Regions from separate parts of the Bradyrhizobium genomosp. III genome, predicted to be linked through region 1. Evidence: predicted binding sites of a transcription regulator. Region 1 holds the regulator's gene; the other holds the start of a gene.

Region 1 (3,407 bases):
ACAGGTTCGACATGTGCCAGAGCTTCGTCGCCTGCTCCTGCAGCGCCTTGATCAGATGCGGGTGGCAATGGCCGAGCGCATTCACAGCCACGCCCGAGGTGAAATCGAGATAGCGATCGCCATTGGTCGCGATCAGCCAGCAGCCTTCGCCGCGCTCGAAGCCGAGGTCGGCTCTGGCGAAAACGGGGAGCAAATGCGGCGCTGCGCTGTTAGTCATGATGTCACTTGAATGTTGCGGACGGTGTGACGCGTGCATTGCGCAACGCACCATCGACCGGCCCGGAAAACGAAACGTGCCGCCTTTTAAGGGCGGCACGCGCGACTATCTTATGCCTGGCAAGACGGGTGTCAATGCCGCCCGGAAAGCCTCGCGAAACGCTGAATCCGTAGTCTTGCGGTGCCGATTTTGCGGGTTTTCACCACGGAACATGTGGAAGCGAGTCGGCGGACTCTTGCGCGGGAGTCACGCCATATTGTAGCGTTTGGATTGTCAGATACGACATCTCGTGCAGCGGTTCTGATCCCAAGAGTCCTCTTGTACCGGCGTAAACGTTCGGGCGTCAGTCACGCGCCCGGCGAGCCTTAAGGGATTCTGACGGCACGGGTTTTTGAAGGCTTAGGCAATCGCTGCGAGGCCCCAGGATGGCGGCGCGTAGCGAGGGAAAGGGTGCAATGACGGTTTTGACCTGGTCCGACGATCGCGTCGAGCAGCTGAAAAAGCTCTGGGAGGCCGGACTTTCGGCCAGCCAGATCGCAGCTGAACTCGGCAATGTGACCCGCAATGCCGTGATCGGCAAAGTGCACAGGCTCGGTCTGTCCGGCCGTGCCAAGAGCCCTTCATCGGCAGCGCCCCGGCCGCGCAAGGCGCGTCCCGCGCAGCACATGATGCGGGTGACCCGCCCCATTGCGCGCGGCAACACCGCGCTGGCGCAGGCCTTCGAGGTCGAGGTGGAGGCCGAACCGGTCACCTACGACAACGTGGTGCCAATGAGCCAGCGGCTGTCGCTGCTCGAGCTGAACGAGGCCACCTGCCATTGGCCGGTCGGCGATCCCTCCAGCCCGGATTTCTTCTTCTGCGGCGGCAGGGCGCTGTCCGGCCTGCCCTACTGCGCCCAGCACTCGCGCGTGGCGTATCAGCCGGCGGCGGATCGCCGGCGTGCCCCGGCAAAGCCGGGTCCGCGGTGAGCGGATTTAGCTGATCGCAAAGACGGCAGCCGTCACACGACGGCGCCTCAACCAACTCGGTGTCATCCCCGCGAACGCGGGGATCCATAACCACAGGGCGCTGTTGTTGCGCGAGATGGTCACTCCGAGTCTTCGCCAAACCACTGCCTGTGGTTATGGGTCCCTGCTTTCGCAGGGACGACACCGGAGAATGTGGCGGCAGCCCACCAAACCCCAACGCCTGCAAACCTTACGTCTGCTCCGCCTTCGCGAACCGATCGTCGAGCGCGTAGCCGGCGCCGCGGACGGTGCGGATCGGGTCCTGCTCGCGGCCGAGATTGAGCAGCTTGCGCAGGCGGCCGATATGGACGTCGACGGTGCGCTCGTCGATGTAGATGTCGCGGCCCCAGACGCTGTCGAGCAGCTGCTCGCGCGAGAACACGCGGCCCGGATGCTCCAGGAAGAACTCCAGCAGGCGATATTCGGTCGGACCGAGATCGATCGGCCGGCCCGAGCGCGCCACGCGACGCTTGTCGCGGTCGAGCTCGATGTCGCCATAGGCCAGCACTGTCGCGAGTCGCTCAGGACTGGCGCGGCGAAGCAGGCCCTTCACGCGCGCCAAAAGCTCCGGCACCGAGAACGGCTTGACGATGTAGTCGTCGGCGCCGGTCGCAAGTCCCCGCACCCGCTCGCTCTCCTCGCCGCGCGCGGTGAGCATGATGATCGGCAGCTGCTTGGTGTCGGAACGGGTCCGCAGCCGCCGGCACAGCTCGATGCCCGACAGGCCCGGCAGCATCCAGTCGAGCACGATCAGGTCCGGGATGTGCTCCTTGAGGCGGGTGTCGGCGTCGTCGCCGCGCATCACCGTCTCGACGTCATAGCCGTCGCCTTCGAGGTTGTAGCGAAGCAGCTCGGTGAGAGCTTCCTCGTCCTCAACCACCATAATGCGTGCGCCCATCGGGTCGTCGCTCCTTGAGTCTTCAGGTATTCGGGACCGTCGTGGCGAAGGTGGTCATGTCGCCCTTCGGCCGCTTGTCGGTGATCGCCTGGCCTTCGATCATGTAGAACACGGTCTCGGCGATGTTGGTGGCGTGGTCGCCGATCCGCTCGATGTTCTTGGCGCAGAACATCAGATGGATGCAGAACGAGATGTTGCGCGGATCCTCCATCATGTAGGTGAGGAGCTCGCGGAACAGCGAGGTGCAGATCGCGTCGACTTCCTCGTCGCCCTTCCACACCGCCATCGCCGCCGGCAGATCATGTGCGGCATAGGCGTCCAGCACCGACTTGACCTGCTGCTGCACGAGGTCGGTCATGTGCTCCAGGCCGCGGAACAGTTTCAGCGGATGGAAGTCGGTCTCCAGCGCGGCGACGCGCTTGCCCATGTTCTTGGCGAGGTCGCCGATGCGCTCGAGGTCGGTCGCAACGCGCATGGCGCCGACGATCTCGCGCAAATCCACCGCCATCGGCTGGCGGCGGGCGATGGTGAGCACCGCGCGTTCCTCGATGCGCTTCTGCAGCGCGTCGAGCTCGGCATCGATGGTGACGACGCGCTGGCCGAGCGCGACGTCGCGGCGGATCAGCGCGCCGACGGAATCGACGATCATGCGTTCGGCGATGCCGCCCATCTCGGCGACCAGGCGGGTGAGCTCCTGGAGGTCGGTGTCGAAAGCTTTTGCGGTATGTTCAGTACCCATGTCGCGTCTCCTCAGCCGAACCGGCCGGTGATGTAATCCTGCGTGCGCCGGTCGCTCGGCGACGTGAAGATCTTGCTGGTGTCGTCGAACTCGATCAGCTCGCCGAGATACATGAAGGCGGTCTTGTCGGAGACGCGCGCCGCCTGCTGCATGTTGTGCGTGACGATCGCGATCGTGTAGTTCTCGGACAGCTCCTGGATCAGCTCCTCGACCTTGGCGGTCGAGATCGGATCGAGCGCCGAGCAGGGCTCGTCGAACAGAATCACCTCGGGCCGCACCGCGACGGTGCGGGCGATGCACAGGCGCTGCTGCTGGCCGCCGGAGAGCGACAGGCCGGAGGCGTTGAGCTTGTCCTTGACCTCGTTCCACAGCGCGCCGCCGCGCAGCGCCTTCTCGACGCGGTCGTCCATCTCGGACTTCGAGATCTTCTCGTAGAGGCGGATGCCGAAGGCGATGTTCTCGTAGATCGTCATCGGGAACGGCGTCGGCTTCTGGAACACCATGCCGACCCGGGCGCGCAGCAGATTGAGGTCGAGCCTGGGGTCG
Region 2 (3,407 bases), on a different contig from region 1:
CGCCAAGGCCACCGGCGGCCGTGATGGCCATGCTGCAACCCTCGACGGCGCGCTCGACGTCAAGCTCACCACGCCGAAGGAGCTCGGGGGCGGCGGCGGCGCCGGCAACAATCCCGAGCAGCTGTTCGCGGCCGGCTATGCGGCCTGCTTCATCGGCGCGATGAAGTTCGTCTCGTCGCAGGGTGGGCCGAAGGTTCCGGCCGATGCCTCCGTGACCTCGACCGTCGGCATCGGCCCGCGCTCCGAGGGCGGCTTCGGTCTCGACATCGATCTCGCCGTCTCGCTGCCGGGCCTCGCCCGCGCGGAAGCCGAGGCGCTGGTCGAGAAGGCGCACCAGGTGTGCCCGTACTCCAATGCCACGCGCGGCAATGTCGACGTTCGCCTGACGGTCGTCTGATCGAAAGTGCGGATTGGCTGGCCCGGGATCCCCCTCGGGCCGGCCGCTTCCGCTGATCTGCCAATCCTGATTTGCCATGCCGCGGCATGCGGCCGGCAGTGCATACGCCCCTACGCAACAGGCCATTGCTGGCTTGTGCGAACCTCGCTAGGCCTGTGGCCAAATATCGACACAGGGGAAGCGAAGGCATGAGTTCTGAAGCCGCCAGTTCTGAAGCCGCATTGGGCGCAATGAGCGGATTGCGCGTCATCGATCTCACGCGCGTGCTCGGCGGTCCCTACTGCACCCAGATCCTCGCCGACCACGGCGCCGACGTGATCAAGGTCGAGCCGCCCGCGGGCGACGAGGTGCGCGAATGGGGCCCTCCCTTCCACGAGGAGGACGCGGCCTATTTCGTCGGAATCAACCGCAACAAGCGCTCGATCGGCCTCGACCTCGCCTCCGAGGGCGGCCGCATCGTGCTGCTCAAGATGCTGGAGACCGCCGACGTCCTGATCGAGAATTTCAAGCCGGGCACGCTGGAGAAATGGGGCATCGGCAACGACGTGCTCAGCAAGAAATTCCCGCGCCTCGTGCATTGCCGGATCTGCGGCTTCGGCGCCGACGGCCCGCGCGGCGGCAATCCCGGCTATGACGCCATCATCCAGGCCATGACCGGCATGATCGCCGCGACCGGCTCGCCCGAGAGCGGACCGACGCGGATCGGCGTGCCCTTGGTCGACATCACCACCGGACTTTATGCGGCGATCGGCATCCTGATGGCGCTGTCGGAGCGGCAGCGTTCCGGCAAGGGCCAATTCCTGGAGACGACGCTGTACGAGACCGGCCTTGCCATCATGCATCCGCACACCGCGAATTATTTCATGCATGGCAAGCCGCCGAGCCTCACCGGCAACGAGCATCCCAACCTCGTGCCTTACGCGATCTTCCCGACCAAGACCGACGACATCTTCATCGGTGTCGGCAATGACGGCACCTTCCGCAAGCTCGCCAAGGAGATCGGCAAGCCCGAGCTCGGCACCGATCCGCGCTTTGCCCGCAACAAGGACCGCATCGCCAATCGCGAGGCGCTGCGCGCCGAGCTTGCTGCCGTGTTCAGCCAGCACGAGGCCGAGCCGCTGTGCAATCGCCTGCTCGCCGCGGGCCTGCCCGCCGGGCCCGTGCAGAAGATCGACCAGGCGTTGACCAACCCGCACACGATCGCGCGCGGCGATATTATCGAGAAGGACTGGTACAAGGGCGTCGCCTCGCCGATCCGGCTCGACCGCAGCAAGCCGAGCCTGCGCCGGCTGCCGCCGAAATTCAGCCAGCACTCCCAGGAGGTGCTGGGCGAGTTTGGCTACTCCAAGGCCGAGATCGACGCGATGGTCGAGAAGGGCACCGTCTGCGGCCCCGAGCGCAAGCGGTAGAGGCCACCACCTCCGTCCGACGAATGATGCCGCAGTGCGGCGCGGGCACGATAGTGCACCGCGAACCAATGCGGCTGCCGCTCCGTCTTCGCCTATTTGCCGTCTTCCCTTTTCCAGCGCTTGCCGCTTTCGTTTCGGCCGCTTACACAGTCATGTGAACGTCATATGGCGCTGCTAGCGCAAGCGCTTCTTTTGACGGCCAAGGGAGGTTTACTTGATGGCTCTTCGACACTTTGGGGTGGCTGCCGCATTTGCACTCACGGTTGGCATGACGGCGTCGCCGGCGCTGGCCGTGACGGAAATCCAGTGGTGGCACGCGATGACCGGCGCCAACAACGACGTCATCGTCAAGCTCGCCAACGACTTCAACACGTCGCAGAGCGACTTCAAGGTCGTTCCGACCTACAAGGGCAATTACGCCGACACCATGAACGCGGGCATCGCGGCGTTTCGTGCCGGCAACGCGCCGCACATCATGCAGGTGTTCGAGGTCGGCACCGCCACCATGATGGCTGCGACCGGCGCGGTGAAGCCCGTCTACAAGCTGATGGCCGAGGCCGGCGAGAAGTTCGATCCCAAGATCTACCTGCCCGCCATCACCGGCTACTACTCGACCTCGAAGGGCGAGATGCTGTCGTTCCCCTTCAACTCGTCGTCCACCGTGATGTGGGTCAATCTCGACGAGCTGAAGAAGGCCAATGTCGCGATCCCGAAGACCTGGCCCGAGACGTTCGAGGCCGCCAAGAAGCTGAAGGCTGCCGGTCATGACACCTGCGGCTTCTCCGGCTCCTGGGTCACCTGGGTCAATCTCGAGCAGCTCTCCGCCTGGCACAACGTCCCGCTCGCCAGCAAGGCCAACGGCCTCGACGGCTTCGACACCAAGCTCGAGTTCAACGGGCCGCTCCAGGTCAAGCATCTCGAAAACCTGGTCGAGCTCCAGAAGACCAAGGTCTACGACTATGCCGGCCGTACCAACACCGGCGAAGGCCGCTTCACCTCGGGCGAATGCCCGATCTACCTGACCTCGTCGGCCTTCTTCGGCAACGTCAAGGCCCAGGCCAAGTTCAACTTCACCGCGGTGCCGATGCCGTATTATCCGGAGGCAAAGGGCGCGCCGCAGAACTCGATCATCGGCGGCGCTTCGCTCTGGGTCATGGGCGGCAAGCCGGCCGACGAATACAAGGGCGTCGCAAAATTCCTGACCTTCCTCTCCGACACCGATCGCCAGGTCTACATCCACAAGGCCTCGGGCTATCTGCCGATCACCAAGGCGGCCTATGAGAAAGCCAAGGCCGAGGGCTTCTACAAGGACCAGCCCTATCTCGAGACCCCGCTGCTGGAGCTGACCAACAAGGAGCCGACCGAGAACTCGCGCGGTCTGCGCCTCGGCAACATGGTTCAGCTGCGTGACGTCTGGTCGGAAGAGATCGAGCAGGCGCTGGCCGGCAAGAAGACCGCCAAGCAGGCGCTGGATGCCGCCGTCGAGCGCGGCAACACGATGCTGCGGCAGTTCGAAAAGACCGCCGTCAAGTGAGGCGATGAGCGGCAGGCCGGTCCCCCGGCCTGCCGCTTTCGGCGGACACCATGCAGAAGCAAGCCAT

Evidence for each region. Region 1 encodes PhoB, which activates phosphate uptake and scavenging genes when phosphate is short. Its sites were predicted from a motif close to TGTCATNNANCTGTCAT; they were not measured.
Region 2: the regulator PhoB is predicted to act here: its motif matches at 1,955-1,971, upstream of ugpB (sn-glycerol-3-phosphate ABC transporter substrate-binding protein UgpB).

Annotation. Positions count from the first base shown of each region.
Region 1 is NZ_AJQF01000056.1:17,658-21,064, reverse strand. Features, by position in the region: gene IC66_RS0105325 (aspartate aminotransferase family protein) at 1-217, opposite strand, end outside; gene IC66_RS0105320 (GcrA family cell cycle regulator) at 673-1,185, shown strand; gene phoB (phosphate regulon transcriptional regulator PhoB) at 1,415-2,122, opposite strand; gene phoU (phosphate signaling complex protein PhoU) at 2,145-2,861, opposite strand; gene pstB (phosphate ABC transporter ATP-binding protein PstB) at 2,873-3,407, opposite strand, start outside.
Region 2 is NZ_AJQF01000472.1:1,914-5,320, reverse strand. Features, by position in the region: gene IC66_RS0137190 (organic hydroperoxide resistance protein) at 1-397, shown strand, start outside; gene IC66_RS0137185 (CaiB/BaiF CoA transferase family protein) at 586-1,806, shown strand; gene ugpB (sn-glycerol-3-phosphate ABC transporter substrate-binding protein UgpB) at 2,024-3,340, shown strand; gene ugpA (sn-glycerol-3-phosphate ABC transporter permease UgpA) at 3,391-3,407, shown strand, end outside.